2 regions of the Zooshikella sp. RANM57 genome follow, and region 2 is predicted to be linked to the other one. Evidence: predicted binding sites of a transcription regulator. Region 2 holds the regulator's gene; the other holds the start of a gene.

Region 1 (12,430 bases), on a different contig from region 2:
ATTTGGCACTGCTAAGCCGGGGGAATCCTGTTGTCCCCCTACCCTCATTCTTTAGCCAGGCACAAATCTCACATGTATTGAATGATGCGAACCTTCAATGGTTGATAGTTGATCAACCACCTCATTGGTTACAGCCTGCACTGATTCAGCAGCAGTGGTCGTTACCTCTGGGACTTTCGTTGATTCAACTGACTCCAGCCAATAGTGCCCTACTGGCTAGTCAGTCTTCTCGATTAGGACGAGGTGTGGCAAAAGTCACTTATACCTCAGGTACGACGGGTCAGCCAAAAGGGGTTATGTTAAGTGCCACTCATCAACTACGTGTCGCTCAAGCACTGGCAGATCGATTGGCACCACTTGGCTTGCAACGGCATGGATGCTGTCTACCACTGGCTGTGCTACTGGAAAATGTAGCCGGTGTGTATACCGCGTTATGGCAAGGTGCCACTGTCGTAATACCTGCATTATCCAGCCAAGGTTGGCAACAAAGTCGGCTAGTGGATTGGACCCAGTATTTAGCGACCTGGGTCTGCTTTCAACCTGACTCGTTGATTTGGTTGCCTGCCATGTTACGGCATATTGTTCAGCAGCCGGATCTCTCTTTACTTAAAGATAAACTGACGGCGGGTGTTCGGTTCATTGCGGTGGGTGGCGGCAAAGTGACCAGTGCATTACTACAGCAGGCTCAACACCAGGGATTGCCTGTTTATGAGGGATATGGCTTGTCGGAGTGTGCATCAGTGGTCGCGCTCAATACGCCATTTGATAATGTGCCAGGTAGTGTGGGCCACTTACTCCCACATTTACAGGCACAGTGCAGTGCACAGGGTGAATTGATCTTACAAGGTAATACGTTTTTAGGGTATTTAGGTCAGCCTCGTTCAGCCAAACGAAGCGTATGTACTGGCGACTTGGTACGACTTTCTTCATCCAGCAGGCTTACAGTGTATGGTCGTTGTAAAAACACCATTGTGACCAGCTATGGGCGTAATATTAATCCTGAATGGGTTGAAGCTGAGGCTGAAGCCTATCCGACGCTGCAACAGTTTGTGCTGCTTGGGAATGAGCACATGGATCTGACGGCGCTGATTTTTTCGACTGCCTTGGAAGACGACATTATCCACTCGTTATTAGCACTGAATAAATCATTACCCGATTATGCTCAGGTACGTCGTTGGCTTCGCTTAGTTGAGCCAATGACGGTAAGCAATGGCCTGCTTACCAGTAATGGACGCTTGCGGCGTCAGGTTATTCAAGAACGATTTCAGACTGATTTGATGGCATCAAATCAGTCAAAGCTTCGGATGGTGCCCACTACTGCCATTACCAATAATGTAGCTGCGGTAGTGGGTACTGACGGATGAATTGATAGGTTTACCAAGACTCGCTCATTTAATTAAAGAGGTTTTTAAACAATGGGATTTTATACTCAGTTACAAGATGCAACCGCCGCAGTCCGTCAGCAAATGCTGGATGCGCCGGTCTTTACAGCAGTACCTGCGGGTAAAGTACTACTCTCAACGTATACCACGTTTTTAACCCAGGCCTATCATCATGTAAAACACACGGTTCCTCTGTTAATGGCCTGTGGCGCACAACTCGGTCCTCGTTTTCCTGAATTGCAGAAAGCGATTGCTGAGTACATTGCTGAGGAAATGGGCCATCAGGAATGGATTCTGGCGGATTTGGCTGCTTGTGGTATTGATGCGGAGGAAGTACGACATGGGCAGCCTGAGGCACCTATTGAACTCATGGTGGCCTTTTTATATGACGCTATTCATCGTGGTAATCCATTAAGTTTATTTGGCATGGTTCAGGTCTTAGAAGGCACTAGTATAAATCAGGCTCATCGGATGGCCGATGCCTTTCAGACAACTTTGAACTTACCTGACCAGGCCTTTAGCTACTTACGTTCACATGGCACGCTTGATGAAGAGCACTGGCAATTCTTTACTGGGTTAATGAATGGTATCACTGAGCCAGAGGACCAACAGGCCATTATTCATAGTGCAAAACGTGTATATCAGCTTTATGGTCAAATGTTGCACACGTTACCTCTACCAGAGGATGTGACTGGTTATGGTAATACTTTTGCCTTAGCAGGATAGGAGGTATGGTGATGCACAATAAACCTTATCAAGGAAAATTCATTGTTTTAGTGGGTGCGACGGGAGGTATTGGCCAAGCTTTAGCAAAACGCTTGGCTGAGTCTGGTGCAACATTGTTACTTGTAGCACGCAATGAGCAGCGGCTGACCCTGCTTCAGCGAACGTTACCTGGGCAGCACCATTGTTGTGCTACTGACCTTACTTCGGCTGAAGGTAGGGAGAAAATAGTCAGTATGGTTCCCCCTTGCCAACCCCTAGACAGTGTTATTTTTACAGCAGGGATTAATGAGTTTCGTTGGCTGGAAGAACAGTCACCTGAAATGGTGAGCCAGTTAATGATGACGAACTTAACCTCGGTGATTTTACTCACGCATCTACTTTTACCTGTTGTCAAAGCACATAAAGCGCAACTGGTCTATATTGGTTCCACTTACGGTGTTATTGGTTATCCTGGATTTGCAGCCTATTGTGCGTCAAAGTTTGGCTTGCGTGGGTTTGCGCAGGCGCTTGGGCGAGAGCTGGGTAATGAAGGTGTCTCGGTTAAGTATGTTGCACCTCGAGCAACGGATACCTCGTTGAATGATGCCGCTATACGACAGCTTCTTCAGCAGACAGGCAGTCATTTAGATTCACCAGAGGTGGTTGCACAACAGGTTATGCTGGCTCTGCGTGCAAAGCGTAATGAATGGTTTATTGGCTGGCCCGAAAAGTTATTTGTTTGGCTAAACCAGCTTTGCCCTAGTCTTGTAAGTCGCGCTATACGCAAACAGTGGTCAACTATCCGCCACTGTGCTGAAGCTCAGCGTGTTGTGTAGGGATGAAAATGAGGTTTCACAGATTAAAGGAAATCACGAATGCGAGTGTTACTCGTGGAAGATGACAGTATGTTAGCGGATGGTCTGTGTGATGCGCTACAACTGTCAGGGTATACGGTTGACTGGTTGGCGCAAGGACAGCCAGTACTCAGTAGTTTGCGTCACCAGGCATTTGCGGGGGTGGTTTTGGATTTAGGATTACCTGATATGGATGGTATACAGGTTATAAAACAAATACGCCAAGCGAAAATTGATTTACCTATTTTAATTTTGACTGCACGTGATGAGATTGATGACCGGGTTCAAGGTTTAGATGCTGGTGCTGATGATTATCTGGTTAAACCCTTTGATGTGGAAGAGCTTAAAGCCCGGTTACGTGCTTTGCTACGACGATCGCAAGGGCGGCAAGATAATACCATCGTTTTTGGTGATATCACCTTAAACCCTGAAAAACACCAGGTCTATTATCAGGAACATGAAATTACGCTGAGTCGGCATGAATTTAAGTTGCTGATGATTTTATTAGGACGCCCCGGTAAAGTCTTTACCAAGGAAATCTTACAAGAGCTGGTATATGGTTGGGATAATCCACCTGAAAGTAATTCAATAGAAGTGCATATCCACCATTTACGAAAAAAATTTTATACTTCGTTAATTAAAACAATTCGTGGAGTGGGTTATTGTGTTGAAAAAGTACCTGCCTGAACCTTCTATACGTCTTTTTTTATTTTCGGGGGTGTTAGGGCTGGTACTTTTTAGCACGTTGATTAGTTTGATTATTTCTTACCGAAATTCACACCATGAAATAGAAGAGTTATTCGATGCACAACTTGCTGAACAAGCACGCGTTTTATTACCTGTCGTAGAATATTTTTACGCACAACAACAAGCGTTGAGTTCGAATAACACAGATAAAACGAAATCTGATTCGGGGGTATTCCCTTTCGCAAACCAGGTGCTCAGTAAATCGGGGCACCAAATCGTTAATGAGCCTCTGGGCCATCGTTATGAAAAAAAAATAGCCTTTCAATTTTTAACACATCAAGGAGCACTTCTTTTACATTCTGCGAGTGTACCAGAGCAGCCCTTTGTTGAACCTCAGCCTGGTTATATCAATGTTCATTACCAAGGGCATCAATGGCGTTGCTTTTTACTACAAAATCCACAGACGCAGCGTTGGCTGCTCGTTGCTGAACGAGATGATGTGCGTGGAGAACTAATTGAAGAAGTTGTTGAACAAGGAATAATGCCAATGGTCCTGCTTATTCCTTTGTTGTGTTTTTTATTGTGGCAAGTCTTACATCATGGTTTAGCACCGCTTCAGCATTTAGCCGAAGTAATTGCCAGTCGCAGTCCTGATAACCTTGATCCCGTACAGGGCATCCTTCGACGGCGGGAAATTCAACCGATTATTCTTGCCTTAAACCAGCTTTTTTTGCGATTACAACAAGCCCTTGATCGTGAAAAACAATTTACTTCAGAGGCAGCACATGAGTTAAGGACACCTTTGGCGGTTTTGGGTTTATATGCACAAAATGCATTGCAGGCAAAAGATGCAGGAACACGTGACAGTGCATTACACAAACTCATTCTTGGTATTGAACGTTGTAGTCGATTGGTTCAACAATTACTAACACAGGCACGTGTGGACAATGTACAACAGCTGACGTTTGAATCAGTTTCATTGAATAAATTAATTCGGGAAACCATTGCTGAACGTATGCCATTGGCATTGGCAAAACAACAGCAAGTTGTTTTCAATGATCATCATCAGTCTGTTGTTATCAAAGGTCAGTCGACATGGCTCAGTATTTTGGTGAGTAATCTGTTAGACAATGCGATTCACTACTCTCCTGTTGCATCAGAAATTGACGTTGAGTTGACTGAACAAAATGGAGTGATTGTGTTACAGGTTCAGGACTCAGGTCCTGGTGTAACGGATGATGATCTACAGAAGCTAACCACACGTTTTTATCGCGGAAATGCTTCTGGTGCATTGGGTGCTGGATTGGGCCTTGCGATTGTAGAGCGGGTTGTAGCATTACATCATGGTTATTTATATTTTAAAAATAGAAATGATGGATGTTCTGGTTTAATCGTGTGTATTCAATTGCCAAGCGATCAACATAAATAGGAGAATACTCTAATATAGCCGCGGATATAATAGATATTCTCCTTTCTTAATTGCTTATAAATTTACAGCATCATAAGTCTCTTTTTCTGTATTCATTGTGCATTTACGGAACTGAATACCATATTGATGTGATAGCTTGCCATCTATGGTATCTGTGGTGATTAGACCGCGTGCATTTGAATTACCACCATCATTGACTCTTAACTCGGTATTTATGACCACAGGCTCTTTGGCTCCACAGCTTGACCAAACCACTGAGTGAAGACCTAGGCGATCACTGATAAGGTAATTATCATCGTAAGGGCCATTAAAATCAGTTTTTAGGCGAGCTTCCTGTGGATACCTGGCAAAGAAATAACGGGATTGTTGAACTGCATTCACGCCGTTTTCTAAGGAAGCATATCCCCGATAATTAACATCTACAATGGTAAATGCATAACCATTGGGGATGTTAAGTTGTGCCGTTAATGTACAGTTTTTACGACTTTCACGATAAGGTACACTAGGTCCAACTTCGGCAATATAAGCATCAAATCCCAATACAAATGATTTTCCATCAGGTGCTACCGTGGTGGAAACGGTACCAGAAGGACAACCCGTACCTGAATTTTTAACCAGGTCAATAGTGACAGGTATTGAACTACTGGCAGAGGCAATAGATGCAAGCGTTAAACCTGTAAAGAGCGTAAAAACGTTAGATAAACTGAGTGCTTTAATCATCATCAATCCTTGAATAGACAGTTTTCTATTTTGGGTATATCAATCGGGTTTTTCTTTATAAAAAACAACTCAATTACATAGGAAGCGTTGTAATTTATGCATTTAAAATATGACAGCTGTAAAATGATTTAATGAAGAATATGTTGGTGTTGCAAGGTAGGAATTTAAAAGCTTCGTAACGCACGCTGAATGTGATGATTAAAACATAAATAAACAGAAGGCAGGCCCGTTGGGCCTGCTTTTATTTTAATTGAAAGATAATTCGCTGTTTTCTGCTTCACTATTCAGGTTACAACGTCTGAATTGAATACCGTATTGATGAGATAGCTTGCCATCAATAGTATCAGTTGTGATAAGGCCTCTGGCATTACGATACCGACCATTTGAAACGCGAAGTTCGGTATTAATAACAACAGGTTCTTTGGCGCCACAACTTGACCATACAACAGAGTGAAGTCCTAATCTGTCACTAATTAAATAGTTGTCATCATAAGGACCTTGAAAGTTAGTTCTCAAGCGAGCTTCTTGTGCATAACCCGCAAAGAAATAACGCGATTGTTGCATTGCCGTAACATGGCGGTCAAGTGAAGCGAAGCCTCGATAATTAACATCAACAATGGTAAATGAATAACCATTAGGGATATTAAGCTGTGCTGTGATAGTACAGTTTTTACGGCTTTCCCGATAAGGAACACCAGGCCCTACTTCGGCAATATAAGTATCGAAGCCTAGCACAAATGATTTGCCATCAGGTGCAACGGTGGTTGATACCGTACCAGAAGGACAACCCGTACCAGAGTTTCTGACTAAATCAATGGTGACAGGGATTGAACTGTCTGCTGTTGAGAGACCCGCAATGGTTAAGCTGGAGAATGCTAGAAGTGTGGCGCTAAGTTTACGTAATGTAAATTGCATGATTCATTCCTTGATAATGTTATTGTTTTACCTGCCTACTGTTTTATACCCTTCGCGAATCATTTTTAGAGCCTTCTTGACCACCAAAAATGGTAAGAATGCAGTTTATGCAGACGTATTTGACGGTCGCCCCCTAAATATCATTCGCTGTGGGCATCATGAAAAATACACCCTAATTTTACAGATACCACCATAAATATACCTTGCCCTTTTTATAACTAATATCTGTTATTTGGATGTATTTACCCTACCCTTAAGTTGTTATTTTTGGCTTTTTTGGTTGTTATAATTCGCTGATGCATGCATTGTGAGCATACAACGAGCGTCTGTCCTGGCGCTTTGACTGTTTGACTCCTAAAAAACAACGCTAAGGGTTTATACAAACGATTTTCAGTAGGTCATTACATATTATCCTCTTGTAATGACTGAGCACCGCTTGCAAATTCAGATGTAAATATTTTTAATTAGGTTTTATTTTATTTATTTTTTCTAAATTAAATTTATCTTTTGATTAAAGAGGTTTTTATTATATGTTGTTATTTTTTTAGTGTGTAACACTTATGATGCGTTCACTAAAACAGTGACCGTAAAAGCCTGCTTTTTTAGGTGTTAACTGTATTATATGCGACAAATTTTTTGCTTGATCTATAGCAAGCGTTTTGGCTTAACCTTGTGGTTAAAAGTTTGTATCTCTTATACGTTTATTCTGTGACAAAAATAAGTCAGTAGTACTTCTTTATCAAAAGGAATTTATTTTTTGTGATGGGTATCAAATTACTGTTGGGGTGGATTGTTGAGTAAGATTTTTGATGACATTGCACTACTTTAGACTATGCTTAGAAAGCTGTAATCGGATTATAATGATTTTAGTTCAAAGTATTAATCTTTGCCTTTGTAGAAGAAAGCTATTTTTAAATGCTGTATTTTTCCTGGTTTATGTTTGGTTTGGTGCGTTGCTCTGGTTTTTGCGCATTAAAATGTTTTGTGTTATAAATATTTTGTATAACAAGGATTGGCTATGGCAAGTATCACTGAGTTTGGTATGACAAGAGGGTGACAGGTACGTTGCCAGATAAATACAAACTTTAACCAGCTAAACAATTCAAAAGAGTGGATTTATACATCATATGTGTGGGATTGCAGGCGAATTTCGTTTTGATCAACAGAGTCCGGATCTTAGTTTTGCTGATGTCGCGAATAGAATGCAGGCAACACGAGGGCCTGATGCTTCTGGCATTTTTGCTCAAAATAATCAGTTGTTTGCCCATCGTCGTTTAAAAATTATGGATTTATCCCATGAAGCGCAACAGCCCATGGTTGATATGACGCTTGGATTGGGTATTGTTTTTAATGGTGCTATTTATAACTATCGGGAAATTAGAAAAAGATTAATTGATCAAGGTTATCATTTCTTTTCGGATGTTGACACAGAGGTGGTTTTAAAAGCCTATCATGCATGGGGGAAAAAATGCCTGGACCGTTTTAATGGGATGTTTGCATTTGCCATTTGGCGTATTGATGGTAGTCAGCTCTTTTTAGCACGAGATCGGCTGGGTATTAAGCCTTGCTATTATGTAAAAAATCAACAATTTTTTCGTTTCGCTTCTTTTTTGCCTGCATTATTACATAGCTCACATGTATCTCATGAGTTAGACCCAGTCGCAGTACAATTTTATTTGAATTTTCATGCTGTAGTACCTGCGCCTTCAACCCTTTTTAAAGACATACACAAGTTGCCTCCTGGTCACTGGTTAGAAGTAAAGGATGACGGCAGTGTTCAGCAAGCTTGTTGGTGGCAAGTTAATTACGAGCGATCAGCGGATCATGAAGCTCAGTCAGTAGATGACTGGCAAATGATGCTACAGGAAACCTTGCTGCAGTCGGTACGTCGCCGAAATGTGGCTGCTGTTGATGTAGGTATCTTATTATCAGGTGGTGTTGATTCTAGTTTGTTAGTGGCGTTATTAGCAGAAATTAAAGGTTCAGAAATTCAAACCTTTTCCATTGGTTTTGATGCTGTGGGAAATGAAGCCGGTGATGAATTTCAATACTCTGACATGGTTGCCAAACAGTTTGGCACGACGCATCACCGCTGGCGGGTAACTGAGCAGGAATTGCTTAACACCCTGCCTCAGGCGATTAAAGCGATGTCCGAACCAATGGTAAGTCATGACTGCATTGGGTTTTATTTACTGGCCCAAGAAGTGGTTAAACATTGCCATGCGGTCCAAAGTGGTCAAGGTGCCGATGAGATATTTGCAGGTTATCACTGGTATCCACCTTTGTTAGATACCAAGGATGCTTTTACTCGTTATCGCCAAGCGTTTTTTGATAGAAGCTTTAAAGAGTATGAAGAAACTGTTGATACTGCCTGGCGTATTGCGAGTGATGAAGCGGGAGATTGGGTTAAAGCACATTTTGCCCAGCCTGGCGCGCCACTGCCCTTGGATAAAGCCCTGCGGTTAGATACCACCGTGATGTTGGTTGAAGATCCCGTCAAACGAGTGGATAACATGACCATGGCACATGGTTTAGAGGCAAGGGTGCCCTTCTTGGATCATGAGCTGGTTGAACTGGTGGCGAAAATGCCTCCTGCGATGAAAATTCAACAAGGTGATGGCAAGTGGTTATTAAAGCGCTTAGCCAGACAATGGTTACCTGTTGAGGTGATTGATCGGCCAAAAGGTTATTTTCCTGTCCCTGCTTTGAAATATCTGAAGGGTACAGTGCTAAATCAAATTACGGAGGCGCTTCATCAACCTCAAGCTAAACAGCGAGGATTATTTAATTCCGCTTATTTAAATAAGTTATACCAAAATCCTGAAGCTCATATTACGCCATTACGCAGTTCAAAATTGTGGCAGCTAGGATTACTTGAACTTTGGTTGCAAGCACAAGGTATTTAACATGACTACCCGTTTGCGGAATCGGTCACGGATTGTACGAAAACAACAGCCTTCTTTTGAGCAGCTGCAAGCAGCTTGCTTGCGTGAGGAAAATGACCGTAGTCAGCCCCAAAATGTCACAGTGGATTGTGGTTGGGGAATATTGATTATGGGGCATACGTTTGCATCCACCGATTTGATTGCGAAGCCTTTATTAGAAGAGCCTTCAGGTCAACGAAATATTGCTTTTTATGTTGATCAGCCTCATGTGCTTTTAGCCAATGCACCACAGTCATTTTTTTTAGACCCGTCTGATACCTATCGTTTATGGATGACAAATTATCGACCTCGGCAACGTATTATCAGTAGTATTACCGTTCGGCGTGCGACGTCGAGTCTTGATGCAGAAGCATTGAATACCATTTTATTAAAACGAGGTATGGTCCCTATTCCGATTAAGCATATTTTACAACACCGACGTTCAAAGAAATTGTTGTATTTGGTGGCAGTAGACCGAAAGTCAGGCGAAGTGGTAGGTACGGTGATGGGGCTTAATCATGAAAAGTTATTTGATGACCCCGATAAAGGCAGTAGCCTGTGGTCTCTAGCGGTTTCGCCAGAGTGTAAACACAGTGCAGTGGGTGAAGTGTTGGTGCGTTATCTTGTTGAATATTTTCAGGTTCGAGGATGCCAGCTTCTGGATTTGTCTGTGTTACATGATAATACAAGTGCCAAAGCACTCTATAAAAAGCTGGGTTTTGAGCGTTTAAATACCTTTGCGGTTAAAAAGAAAAATGCCATTAATGAAAAATTATTTGTAGGGCCTCAGGCTTGCCTAAAGCTAAATCCTTACGCCCAGATTATTATTGATGAAGCACTGGCTCGTGGTATAGAAGTTGTTGTTGATGATGCGGCTGAAAGTTTATTTACCTTACGCCATGGCGGGCGAGTTATTCGTTGTAATGAGTCATTAACGGATCTTACCTCTGCCTATGCATGTAAGCTTTGCCAAAATAAATGGTTGACGCATAAGACGTTAATGCGTGCTGGGTTAAAAGTACCTGAGGCCTTGTTGGTTGACGATGACAATACCGAAAAAATTCAGGATTTTATTGATAAAGTAGGATCAGTGGTTGTTAAACCCTTGGATGCTGAGCAAGGTCAAGGTATATCCGTGGGGCTCTCAACGCTGGATGAAGTGAAGACTGCCATTCAGTATGCGAAACAAGTGTCCTCCCAGGTGTTACTGGAAAGCTTTCATCATGGGCTGGATTTACGAGTGTTGGTGATTGATGATCAGGTTGTTGCGGCTGCTATTCGAAAGCCTGCTGAAATTGTGGGGGATGGGGCGAGCTCTATTCGGCAATTAATTAGCAAACAGAGTCGGCGCCGTCAGGCTGCAACGGGTGGTGAGAGTACAATCCCTGTCGATCAGGAGACCATTCGTTGTGTTAAGCAGGCTGGATGGACGATAGATGATGTATTACCACAAGGAGAAGTGCTCCAGGTACGAAAAACGGCTAATTTGCATACGGGAGGCACGTTGCACGATGTAACGGATAGCTTGCATCCGGATATTGCTCAAGCAGCTCTGGAGGCGACGAAAGCCTTAGGTGTGCCTGTTGCTGGCATTGATTTTATGGTGCCTGATCCTGGGCAAGCTATTTATGTCATTATTGAAGCAAATGAACGGCCAGGCTTGGCAAATCACGAACCGCACCCGACTGCGCAACGGTTTGTGGATATGTTATTTCCTATGACGAAACAGCATTAAGCTATCCAGCTGGAAGGATTAATCCTGCTATGAATAAAGGCATCGATATTCCAATTGATATGGCGTATTTGCAACAGGTTATGTTAGAACTGTTTGCAATCCCCTGCCCTACAGGATTTACAGATCGTGTGGTTTATTATGTTTGTAATAAGTTACAAGAGCTGGGTATTAGTTATGACTTAACCCGACGAGGCACGATTCGCGCGCACTTAAAAGGGGCTGAACAACGTCCTGATCGGGCGATTGTGACTCATCTTGATACTATTGGCGCGATGCTGCGTGAAGTTAAAGGCAATGGACGGCTGAGTATTACGCCGATTGGCCACTGGTCAAGCCGGTTTGCGGAAGGTGCTCGGGTGACTATTTTTTCTGATGACAACAGCTTTCGAGGAACCGTTTTGCCCCTGTTAGCGGCAGGACATGCTTTTAATGAGGCCATCGATAGTCAACCCATTAATTGGGATCAGGTTGAGGTGCGTATTGATGAACATGTTTATACGGCTGATGATGTATATAAACTAGGTTTAGATGTTGGCGACTTTATTGCTTTTGATCCTAATCCTGAACTCTTGGACAATGGGTATATCGTATCTCGACACTTGGATAATAAAGCAGGCACTGCAGCGCTTCTTGCCGCTTTGAAAGCTGTTCTTGAATATAACATACCTTTGGCGATTGATTGTCACCCGATTTTTACGCTGACGGAGGAAGTTGGTTCGGGGGTGGGCCATGCTTTGGATGAAATGGTGACAGAGTTTGTTGGCGTTGATATTGCGCCTGTTGCACCTGGTCAGAACTCGACAGAGTTTGGCGTCACGGTTGCTCTAAAAGACTCCAGTGGTCCTTTTGATTATCACCTGTCGAGACATCTCATCAATTTATGTAAAGCGAAAAATATACCCTATCAGCGCGATGTATTTCGTTTTTATTATAGTGATGCGTTATCTGCTGTGCAGGCAGGTCATGATATTCGTCACTCACTCATCACCTTTGGCACTGATGCCACCCATGGTTACGAGCGAACACACTTATCGGCGCTTGAGTGCGTGGCAAAATTATTGGTAGCTTATATGGAAAGT
Region 2 (12,430 bases):
GAGGATGAAGAAGGGAAACTACAACTTATCTTTCCTCATGATCACCTCATTGACTTAAACACATTAAATGAGCGTTTGGGTCGCAACCTGACAGCTATTTCGCCAGATAAACTACAGCATATTCTGCAAAGCCAAGGGGTTGATGCATTACCAGGTATTCCACAATTAACAGGGTTTGCAACTATTGTTGATGATCGTTTATTTGATCATAGCGAGCTTTATTTAGAGTCTGGCCAATTAGGTCACTTCATCAAAATAAGAATGGCTGACTTTAAACAAATTCTGCAAAACGCAACCCCCATGCAAGTAACAGAAAAACTTCCCAACAGGCCACTTACCACTGATGCAAATACGGATGTTAAAGAATTAACCTTAGCCGTAGAAAATTTTACTTCATTACGGATTAAACAGCGGCTGGAACAAACCATAGAAATTCCACCATTACCTGAAACCGCACAACGAATTATTAAACTGCGTGTGGACCCAAATGCAGCAGTTAAGGATCTTGTTGATATTGTTGAACGTGATCCAAGTCTCGCCGCACAGGTCGTAAGCTGGGCCTCCTCTCCTTACTATGCAGCCCCAGGTCGGGTCCGCTCCATTGAAGATGCTATTGTCAGAGTGCTTGGTTTTGATTTAGTGATTAACTTAGCGATTGGTCTATCGTTAGGTAAAGCATTACAGCCGCCAAAAGATCACCCTCATGGTTTCACGCCTTATTGGCATCAAGCGGCGTTTACCGCAACAGCCGTTGAGTCCCTGGTACGTCAAATCCCATTAAAAAAACGTCCAGAACTTGGACTTTCTTATCTATGTGGGTTACTGCATAACTTTGGTTATTTAGTGTTGGCCTATGTTTTTCCACCTTATTTTTCACTGATTTGTCGCCATATCGAAGCCAATCCACATATTAATCATGTCGATATTGAGCGACATATCATTGGTGTATCCCGAGACCAAATTGGTGGTTGGTTAATGCAAATTTGGGATATGCCAGAAGAGGTTTGCACGGCAATTCGCTATCAAAACGAAGCGGAATACTCAGATGATCACCAGGAATATCCACATTTATTAAATATCACTGGGCGGCTTTTACGTCAGCATGGTATAGGTGATGCTCCCGATGAAGGGATTATTCCTCAATTATATGAGTCTTTAGAGCTAAACCCTGCAAATGCCGCCAATGCTGTCGCTTCAATTGTTGAATGTGAAAGTGAAATTGAACAGCTTAGTCAGTTTTTTAAATCAGCTTAACTATCGAGGTATCCAATATTTAGCAATTCCCTGAAACCACATAACCTGACTAAGATCACCCGTCACAATTAATTGTTTTTCTTGAATGGCTTGCATAAAAGCAAGCTGAGCATTTTTTGCTGTTAATACGGCAAGTCCAGTAGCCGCATTTTTAAACGAAATAGCAAAGTCGTGTTGATCTGCAACACCTGATCGGCTCAAAATTTGCTGATTTTCAATGATAAAGTGACGGGCAACACGCTGATCATCCGTCTGAAATTGTACAGTCAATCGTTTATCATCTAATTTTTTCCGTAGTTTTTCATTGCGCTTGCTGGCACGCCCCATTAATAAACCCATTATCCATAGCAACATTTTAAGCTTTATCATATTACTTCACCCATTCACTGTTTCTTTTAGTTTTTTACCAGCTTTAAAGCTCACTGTATTTGTTGCGGGAATTTCAATAGGCTGACCTGTTTGTGGGTTTTTACCCATTCGAGCCTTTCGATGCTGCTTGGAAAATGAACCAAAGCCAATAAGTACAACATCCTCTTCTCGGCTGAGCGCTAATAGAATTTCATCAAGAATTGAGGTTAATACGTGAGAAGCTTGTTCTTTTGTCATTGATGTATGATCAGCAATTGCAGAAATTAATTCTGGCTTATGCACACTTTGTCCCCCGCTATTTTTAAGCGCCATTTATTTTTTTAGAGGTGCTGATTCGTTTGGTCAAAATTTCTTTTACTCCATTTTTTTTACAACGTTGTTAATTATCAAATAAGGATGCACAAGAGGTATGACTTAACACGTTGATAGTTTTTTATTTAATGTATATTTTTCTTTTACATAGTGCCCTGTTAATGCATACCCTAATAATTTTTCTTCTTGCACAAAGCAAGCTCTTACATCCAAGCCTTCACCATGAATCTGCCATTGCCCCAAACTACCTTTAGGAGGTGGACATACCACAACCGGGCAAATAGGTGTTTTAACCCCCACAGGCATCGGCCCATAATGCAGCGGTGTAGGATGCCCCGCTAAAGTTCGCGCTAACGTTTTGGCACATGCCATGAGCGGTGCAACATACAATAGTACATGGCCATCTACCTCGGCACAGTCTCCCAACGCAAATACATCTGGTTCAGATGTTTCCAGCAAATGATTCACCTGAATACCTTCATTGACGGTTAGCCCAGCTTCCAACGCCATAGCAACATGTGGCTTAATGCCTATTGCTGATAACACGACATCAGCATGAATAAGCTCGCCATTAGTAAGGACTAACTCAAGCCCATCCTCAGCACGATTAACTTCGGCTAAACCTACTCCAAAATAAAAGTGTACACCGAGTGTCTGCAAACAAGTTTGTAGTGGTGCAGCCACATCAGGAGGTAAAAGCTTTGGCATCAAGGTATGACTTTGGGATATCACCGCTACATGGTGCTCAGCAGCAGCCAAATCATTAGCAAACTCACACCCCACTAAACCACTACCGACAATCACCACACGCTTTTTACCGGATATCGCTTTACGAAAGATCTCATAGGACTGCAAATTGTTTACCGAGTAAACTTCCTCAATGCTATCCCCTTCAACCTCAAGCGGTAATACATCTGCCCCCCACGCTAAAACCAACTGTCGATAACGTAGCGCATCGCTTCCTATCTTGATCACATGCTGCTGTGGATTAATGGCTGTCACACGAGTATTGGTCAGGATAGAAGCATTTAACTGTTCAGCCATTTCATTCGCATCTGCCGAATCAATGTGTTTCCGGCTCATACCGATAGACAGCATTGGCTTAGAGTAATAACGACCATCATCAGCCGTAATTAATGTAAGCGGCGAATGCGGATCATGCTTTCTGAATTCTTTGGCAAGGGTATAACCCGCTAGCCCAGTTCCGATAATAATGAGCGGTTCCATGGTACGTTTGACCTGTTGATTTATTATTTCTTAATGATTAGCACTTCCCAATATTATTCAAGAAGAATCATTTCAAAGTCTTGTTTGCTTACACCACAGTCAGGACAAACCCAATCTTCAGATATATCCTCCCACCGTGTTCCAGGGGGAATATCATCATCTGGCCAACCATCTGCCTCATCATAAACGAAGCCACAGACTGTACACTGCCACTTACGAAACGCTTCCATGCTCACACAAGTACCTCTCTAAACCATGATTGATGGCTAAAGCCAGAATAACGTATGGATTGTAGTGGTTCCAGACGAAACCAATGACTCTATTGTCACGTGATTAACCCATGCCAACAGGAAAATTAACTTTCTGCAGTTTACACCTTGCAACATCAATCATATTCAAGCATCCTGCTGCGAATTATGAGCTTCAATCACTACTCCAACATGCAGTTTTTTAGTGAACGTTTATGGCACCCTACCCACGTATGGCATGCTCAAGATCTATTATGCCCTCGTCTTAAATACTGGCTGAATCATCCTGGTTCATTGACGGATCGATTGACTCGCCATTTTAACAGCAAGGCCACCGTTCACCTGCTTAACCAACAATGGTTATCCGCGTCTGAAGAAGAACAACAGTATCTGGGTATTAAAGCTGACACATTAACCAATATTCGGGAAATTACGCTTTTTGTCAGACAGCAGCCTTGTATATTGGCGCGTACTGTGATTCCTAAAGAAACACTGAGTGATAATTTCCAAGAATTACTTACCTTAAATGAGCAACCTCTGGGCCACTTTTTATTTAGTAAAACCAGTATTAAACGTTTACCACAATTTGAACTGACAAAGTTGAATACAACTGAGTTACCCATTCCCCACAACTTACAGTTACCCTCAGCACAAGTATGGGGTCGCCGATCCAAATTTTTACTCGATCAACAACCACTGATGATCACTGAGTATTTCTTACCCTTTTTACTTCACAACATCCAAAGCGAACAAATTGGCAACCCAGCTGCAAGTGATATACTAACTACCTCATCGCCTTCAAATGATCATTAAAAAAACGTCAATATGCGTGTAATCCAGCAACAATGGCCCCGCCTATGGGCTTATAGTCAACTTATGCGGCTAAACCGCCCTATTGGTACCTACCTCTTACTTTGGCCCACACTATGGAGTCTATGGATTGCAGCACAGGGATTGCCGAATATAGAGCTGGTCATTATTTTTTCATTGGGTGTTTTTTTAATGCGCAGTGCAGGCTGTGTCATCAATGACTTTGCTGATCGTCATTATGATGGCCATGTCAAACGAACTCAGCTACGCCCATTAATTACTGGAAAGGCCTCAGCAACAGAAGCAATTTGGCTATTTTTTGTTTTAGTACTACTTTCATTTCTACTGGTTCTGCAAACTAACACCTATACCGTACTGCTATCTTTTGGTGCACTTGCACTTGCAACCTGCTACCCATTTATGAAGCGATATACCCACTTCCCACAAGTTGTATTGGGGGCAGCGTTTTCTTGGAGCATTCCAATGGCATTTTCGGCACAAACAGGTGAATTATCAGTGACTACCTGGTTACTTTATGCCGCGAATTTGTCATGGACAGTAGCCTATGATACCCAGTACGCTATGGTTGATCGTGATGATGATTTGCAAATCGGTATAAAGTCCACTGCAATATTGTTTGGTCGTGCGGATAACCTGATTATTGCTATTTTACAGCTACTTGCATTACTGTTGATGGTTATTGTAGGCATTATCCAACAGCTTGACTGGCCATTCTATACTGGTCTTATTGCTGCTAGTTTGCTATTCATTTACCAGCATTACTTGACACATGGACGTAACAGAGAGCGTTGTTTTCTTGCGTTCTTGAATAATCATTGGGTCGGATTACTCATTTTCCTGGGCACTATGACTGCTTTTTGGTAACAGTTAGGACCATTTGGCATATCTGCTAAATGCCTAAAAGGTTTCAATCAACAGCCTTTTATTTGTCATTTAATTGTAACAAACAGTCTGTGTAATGAGTTGCTGACCCGTAGAGCGAAGAGAAGGCTTGAACATGGTTGGCAAAAAAATACTTATTGTTGATGATGAAGCCCCAATCAGGGAAATGATTGCAGTCGCCCTAGAAATGGCTGGCTATGAATGTCTGGAAGCAGACAATACACAGGATGCGCACGGTATTATCATTGACAAAAAGCCAGACCTAATTCTGCTGGACTGGATGTTACCTGGTACCAGTGGAATAGAATTGGCTCGGCGCTTACGAAGGGACGAAATGACGGCTGGCATTCCTATCATTATGCTGACCGCAAAAGGAGAAGAAGACAATAAAATACAAGGCTTAGAGGTTGGTGCAGATGACTATATCACCAAACCATTTTCACCACGCGAACTCGTTGCTCGCCTAAAAGCAGTCTTACGCCGCTCAGGTGCTCAAGAACCACAAGAACCCATTCGTGTTGAAGGACTTGAACTTGACCCTGTCAGCCACCGAGTAACAATCAATGGCAAACCTACCGATATGGGGCCTACTGAATATCGCCTGCTACAATTTTTTATGACTCATCAAGAACGTGCCTATACCCGAAGTCAACTACTTGATCAAGTATGGGGAGGCAATGTGTATGTTGAAGAGCGAACTGTTGATGTCCATATCCGCCGTCTGCGTAAAGCACTAGGTAATGGCCATGACCGCTTGATACAAACGGTGCGCGGTACAGGTTATCGTTTTTCCACCAAAGGTTAGTCAGTATAGATTGGTAAACCATGCCACAACGATTGTTTTTTGGGGCAGTCATTGTAGTCATCTTTGGGCTTGCCATTGATGAGCTTGCTTGGACCCTAGTTGTAACTTTGAGTAGTTATCTCTTCTGGACCTTAGTACAGGTTTATAAATTAAACCATTGGCTTCAGGAAAGTGAGCTCACCAATAATGAACCACCAGAAAGCCGAGGTATCTGGGGAGAAATCTTTGATGCTATCTACCGACTCCAACGCAGCCATCAAAAGTCCCGTGCTCGCTTACAAGCAGTTATTGATAGAGTACAAGACTCAACGGCTGCACTTTCTGATGCTGTAGTCATGATTGATAGCCATGGTAATTTGGAGTGGTGGAACCATGCCGCCGAAAAGCTATTAGGGTTTCGTTCGCCCGTAGATCGAGGTCAGCTCATCACCAACCTGATTCGTGATCCTGTATTTTGTAAGTACTTTGAAGAAAAGCGCTATGCAGATCCACTTGAGATACCCTCACCCATTACAGAACAGATCCATCTACTCTTTACGATCACGCTATTTGGTCGAAACGACCGGTTACTGTTAGCCCGGGATATCACCCGCTTACATAACCTTGAACAAATGCGCAAAGACTTTGTTGCCAATGTATCCCATGAACTACGTACACCACTGACCGTTATCCGAGGTTATTTAGAAACCTTTGCTGATAATGCGGATAACCTGCCTGAACGATGGCTTCGTGCAATTCACCAAATGCAACAGCAATCTGATCGGATGGAAAATCTGGTGAGTGATTTATTATTGTTATCTCGTTTAGAAACCAGTGATAAAATTAGTGACCCTAAAGAGGTCAATATAGAAAAACTACTCACTAATATTATTAATGATGCTAAAGCCCTTAGTGGTGAAAAACAGCATAAAATTAGTTTTGTCTGTTGCCAAAATGCCATTTTAATGGGTTATGAACGAGAGCTTCACAGTGCATTTTCTAACTTAATTTTCAATGCTGTCAAATACACGCCCCCCAAAGGCGCTATTGATGTGCATTGGTGGGAAGATGAAAAAGGAGCACACCTGTCAGTAATGGACGATGGTGTTGGCATTGATCCTAAACATATTCCACGTCTAACAGAACGTTTTTATCGGGCAGATGCCAGTCGATCGAAAATGACTGGAGGAACAGGATTGGGCCTCGCGATAGTCAAACACGTCCTACTGCGACATTATGGGCGTCTCGAAATCATCAGCGAATTAGGTAAAGGCAGTACATTCACCTGTCATTTTTCCCCTCAGCACTTGATGGAAAATGCAGCTTGAGACCTTCATAGTGATTAAAGCAGCCCATACTTTAGATAAATAGCAACTTATCCCCTTCACCAATCATTTTTAGTGTTTGCCTGTCAGACAATCATGTCATACCTACTTTTTATTAAACGTTTTTTCATTCAATTCTCTATACTCACCTTAAAACTCCCCACCACAAACAAACTCACCATATTCTTTCAGCGATTTTGTCTAACAATCTAATTAACACAAAAAAACAATAACAAACATGTTGTATACATTTTAAATATTTATATAATGATAATTGGATCTGAAGTCATAATACGTAGATCAGGGTATGCATTGAACTCACTCTATCAGGTAATACTGAAACACCTATAATGCAATATGATCTTTCAATAACCACCATTCAAACCTGTTGTTATACGTGGCACGTTAGACCTGCTTAGGGTATAGGAGGCATACCTACAACAAATGATTTATAAAGGTGACATTAATGAAGAAGGTAAATAACATACCCTAAAATCATTACCAAAGGTTATGTTAGTTAATAAAGCAAACTGTTGTATTGAATATAATTATTGTCAACTAAATCATTATCCATATACATAAAACCCTGAAGTGATCCGTAAAAAGAATAGCTAACTAATAATAAATAATAAGCCTTGGGCAAAGTACTCAAATAGCTTTATAAAATAATAAAAGCACTTGAGGAGGGAGAACACATGCTGATTCAACAGGAGTAATCTCCACACATTTATCGTAGGGAAACAGGAGATCTTTACATGGCACAGGCAAACACACTTTCTCACAACTCCCCTTTGCTTAATCGACTATATGCCTGGGCAAAAGAGCGCTTTCCACTAGCCAACGCCTTATTAGCAATATCACTATATTTAGCAATTTCAGCTATAGCCAAACACAGCTCATCAGAAGCGATACCAATATGGCATGATATTACCAATTGTTTTGCCGCAGTAAGTATTTTTTTATTATTGCGTATTCTTGATGAACATAAAGACTATAAAATTGATAATAAATTTCATGCTGACCGTGTTCTACAACAAGGCTATATTAGTCTATATCATCTAAAAATTCTCGGTGTTATTGCATTTATTATCACAGGCTTATCAACCCTGGCAGTTGAGAGAGATGATTTATACTCTTTACAGTCCTGGCTATTAATGCTTGGCTGGTTAACCCTTATGACATTTGAATTTTTCAGCTCTAAGTGGCTTAACCAACACCTTATTAGCTATAGCTTTTCACATATGTTAATTATGCCTCTCATTGGCTTGTGGTTTTATTTTCTAGCAGGTTATAACGCAATTAACTTAAGTTTAATTTCTCTCATTATGTTACTTTTCTTCTTTTCGGGTTTTTCATTCGAATTTGTGCGAAAAACAAAGTCACATGAAGAAGAAAATAAAAACATTCCAACTTACTCATCCATTTTGGGTATATCACAAGCTATTACATTAGTTGTCTGTTGCGTATTTGCTGTAAGCCTATTTTCCATACTGTTAATTTATTACTTTTTAACAAGCTATTGGTGGATCTACACTATCATTATAGGCACATCCCTACTATGCTTATTGTTTCTTACCCGCTTTTCAATCTCACCCAGTATACGAGCCCGTCGATACAATGAAGCTGCCGTAGGCATCCATATTCTTTGTAGCTTATGGATGGTCATTACTTCAAGTTCGATAAGTTAACTTAGTAATGAACTAATAGTAAATCAGCAACTAAGTATGCAATGAGCTATATAAGTTATTATGGAACAAAACAAACCGATAGCAGCCGACTACAATATTAAACAATTTATTTAATACATAAATTAATAAAAGAGTTAAAAATTCTTTTATTGGTAAAAAATCCATAAAATTACATCATACACATATAGCTTTTTGTGAGAAAAAATAACGTAAGAATACCCTAGATAGGGTATAAAATGGCAGGAAAGGATGTATGACTGCACCTAAAATAGTAATACCCAAAACGTCTGAAGAAACTTTAGAGCTGACTAGCACACATTCATTAGAAAGAATTCCTGCGCGCGGTCGTTATACTGAAGAAGCAAGGCAAACTCGTTTAGACTTCCTAAAAGGAAAGTCAGGACAGTCGCTCACAGGCGTTGGGAAAACCTCATTACGCGCAGATCAACTAAGATTTAATATAGAAAACTTTGTTGGCTCAGTCGAAGTACCTATTGGGCTTGCAGGTCCACTTTTATTTAATGGACAACAAGCAACAGGGTCTATTTACACCCCATTAGCGACTACAGAAGGTGCGCTCGTTGCTTCTGCTACACGTGGGGCTACCGCTATATCAAAAAGCGGCGGTGTTAATACAGCTGTATTATCCCAACGTATGATCCGCTCACCTTTTTTTAAGTTTGACTGTCTGACAAGTGCCTTACATTTCTCAGAATGGCTGAGAAAACATTTTATCGCTATAAAAGAAAAAACTCGCCAACGTTCTCGACATGCCGAACTAATAGAATTAAAACCATTAATTCTTGGGCGTATTATTCATTTAAATTTTATTTACCAGACAGGGGATGCCTCTGGGCAAAACATGACAACCAGTTGCACGTGGCATGCGTGTCAGTGGATTCTGCAAGAATATCAACCCCGTCATACTATTGAACAATTTTTTATTGAAGCGAACCTAGCCAGTGATAAAAAAACATCTTTTCAAAGCTTTTTATCTGGGCGAGGGACCCGCGTTATTGCTGAAGCTCATATCCCAGAAACTGTCTTACAACGAATATTAAAAGTTTCAGCCAAGGACTTAGTTTCAGCTTATCAAGCGGGTGTCACAGGTAGCATACAAGCTGGAATTCCAGGCGTTAATGCTAACGTAGCCAATATTATTGCTGCTATTTTTACTGCGACTGGACAAGATGTTGCGTGCGTTCATGAATCCAGTCTGGCTCATCTTCATATTGAACAAACAGAACAAGGAATTTATGCCAGTTTATTATTACCAGGGTTAGTCGTTGGTACAGTCGGTGGAGGTACAGGCCTTCCACAACAACAAGAGTGTCTTGCACTGTTAGGTTGTGCAGGCAGTCACCAGTCAGTGCGTTTTGCTGAAATTATTGCAGGTTTTTGTTTATCACTTGATCTTTCAACACTATCAGCTATCGCCAGTGGTCAGTTTGCTGCAGCCCATGATCGTTTAGGCAGAAATCGCCCGATAAAATTCTTACGGAAAGAAGAACTAACACCTTCATTTTTTCAAACGCATATGGGGGAAAATTTCAACGCGTTGGAACACATAGAAATTAGTGAAGCGCCCTGTCATGCAGAAAGTATTGTCTGCCGCTTAACATCAGAACATACCACGAAATTTCTTGGTTTATTACCTGCCAGTTTGTATTTCCAGCACCAACATCAACCTCTTCAGGTTATGTTAAAAATTAAGCCGACTGATGAAGAAGCGATTCACACACTGCAGACCTTGGCGCAATTCTGTGATCCACGCTTGGCAGAAGAAATTAAGCGTGCTGGTGGCAGCTCATTCTTCAAAGGTTGTCATCAACGTGAAATGCAACTGTATCAGTTAAACGACACTCGCTTTATAAATATTTCACCTCAATGTTTTGGTCAATACCAAAATAAAGAGCGAGAAATTTACTTTCTGGTGCTGGAATGGCTGGATTCATTAACCTTGATGAATACTGTTGATAATCTAGCAGGCTGGCATGAAACACACATCATGACAGCCATTGCCGATATCGCAAAATTTCATAGCTTATTTCTAGGACAAAAACAGCAGGCTTTCGAACAGTTCAACCTCTGCGTAATGAACCAAACCAAAATGGTACAGCTTCAGCCTCTTTGGCGGCTATTGCAAAACCATGGGTTTAACGAGTTTCCAGAGTGGTTTTCAGAGCAAGATCAACACCAATTGAAACTAACCTTAGAAAACCTGCCTATGTGGTGGGGTATTTTAGATCGACAACCCAAAACGCTTATTCATGGTGATTTTAATCCACGCAATTTAGCGTTTCGTGAAGTAAATAACCAACTGACATTATGTGCCTGGGATTGGGAGCTAGCCACCTGGCACTTACCACAACGAGACTGTGTTGAGCTGTTAGCATTTACCTTAAAACCAGAACAAGTAACACCAGCCTATTTACTGAAATTCAGTGAATTTCACCGACAGCAATTAGAAAAGGCAGCCAATACCACCTTAGATAAAACCCAGTGGCATATGGGTTTTCACTACAGTTTATTGGATTTTACGGTTAACCGACTTGCACACTATTGGCTGGCAAATACCCTGCAAGATTATCCATTTATGACCCGCCTGACAGCAACGACCTTAGCCATGATCAATGCGCTGGAATCCACGGCAACTCAGCTTGGGAGTATTCACCATGATGGCTGATATGTCCTATGAGCATATGGTCTTGGATGCTCAATCAGCGTGCAGTGCGGATAAAAGCTTGCTGGGAGGTAAAGCTTATAACCTGGCTTGGCTAACGCGCAATCAATATCAAGTACCACCATGGATCGTATTAACAACCACCTCTTTTGAGCAGCAACTTGCCTATTGTCAACTCACTGACCAGGTTCTTAACTTAGATCAGCTCTCTCCAGCAGATCAGCGCAAGCAATGTGCTGACATACGACAAAAGCTGGCTCAATCAACACTGGCACCCCACTTAGCAGCAAAGCTCAAACACTCTTTAGCCGAGCTGCCCAAGGGACGATTGGCCGTTCGCTCTTCTGCTGCGGATGAAGATTCAACCACTTTATCATTTGCAGGACAGCTGGATTCTTTTATTTGTCTGGAAGACTATCCCGATATCGCTAACGCCATTATCAATGTCATGGCCAGCGGCTTTGGTGAACGTGCTGTTCGCTATCGTCAACAGCATCAGCGGTCTCTTTCCCAAACTACACTGGCGGTTATCGTGCAAACCATGGTTGAAGGGGAATGCTCTGGTGTTTTCTTTACTGCACATCCTATAAACGGCAGTCGAAAACAGGGGCTGATTTCTGCGTGCCATGGCTTAGCGGAAGGCGTAGTTGCAGGAACCGCGGATTGTGATGAGTTTACTGTCGACTTATTTAGTGAAGAAATCAAACCTCAGATCCATCAAAAACAGTTTCAAATTGTCTATGCCCAAGCTACAGGTCAGGGTACTGAACGCATCAGCGTCCCAGAAGCATTACAAGAAAAACCCTGCTTATCACCTCAACAAATTC

The links. The regulator PhoB, encoded in region 2, activates phosphate uptake and scavenging genes when phosphate is short. The targets are predictions, from matches to a motif close to TGTCATANNNNTGTCANA.
Region 1: a site for PhoB is predicted at 7,734-7,751, ahead of ACQ96U_RS06515 (N-acetylglutaminylglutamine amidotransferase). Genes of this name have one in related genera too.

The regions. Positions count from the first base shown of each region.
Region 1 is NZ_JBOIUB010000002.1:419,266-431,695, reverse strand. It holds gene ACQ96U_RS06550 (AMP-binding protein) at 1-1,364, shown strand, start outside; gene ACQ96U_RS06545 (TenA family transcriptional regulator) at 1,416-2,108, shown strand; gene ACQ96U_RS06540 (SDR family oxidoreductase) at 2,120-2,923, shown strand; gene ACQ96U_RS06535 (response regulator) at 2,963-3,628, shown strand; gene ACQ96U_RS06530 (ATP-binding protein) at 3,606-5,057, shown strand; gene ACQ96U_RS06525 (DUF4360 domain-containing protein) at 5,112-5,777, opposite strand; gene ACQ96U_RS06520 (DUF4360 domain-containing protein) at 6,024-6,692, opposite strand; gene ACQ96U_RS06515 (N-acetylglutaminylglutamine amidotransferase) at 7,820-9,598, shown strand; gene ngg (N-acetylglutaminylglutamine synthetase) at 9,600-11,351, shown strand; gene ACQ96U_RS06505 (osmoprotectant NAGGN system M42 family peptidase) at 11,381-12,430, shown strand, end outside.
Region 2 is NZ_JBOIUB010000011.1:179,619-192,048, forward strand. It holds gene ACQ96U_RS20775 (HDOD domain-containing protein) at 1-1,254, shown strand, start outside; gene ACQ96U_RS20780 (helicase) at 1,255-1,623, opposite strand; gene ACQ96U_RS20785 (HU family DNA-binding protein) at 1,630-1,905, opposite strand; gene ACQ96U_RS20790 (FAD-dependent oxidoreductase) at 2,038-3,162, opposite strand; gene ACQ96U_RS20795 (rubredoxin) at 3,216-3,392, opposite strand; gene ACQ96U_RS20800 (chorismate--pyruvate lyase family protein) at 3,579-4,223, shown strand; gene ubiA (4-hydroxybenzoate octaprenyltransferase) at 4,236-5,105, shown strand; gene phoB (phosphate regulon transcriptional regulator PhoB) at 5,239-5,928, shown strand; gene phoR (phosphate regulon sensor histidine kinase PhoR) at 5,949-7,235, shown strand; gene ACQ96U_RS20820 (hypothetical protein) at 7,988-8,920, shown strand; gene ACQ96U_RS20825 (phosphotransferase) at 9,174-11,606, shown strand; gene ACQ96U_RS20830 (PEP/pyruvate-binding domain-containing protein) at 11,596-12,430, shown strand, end outside.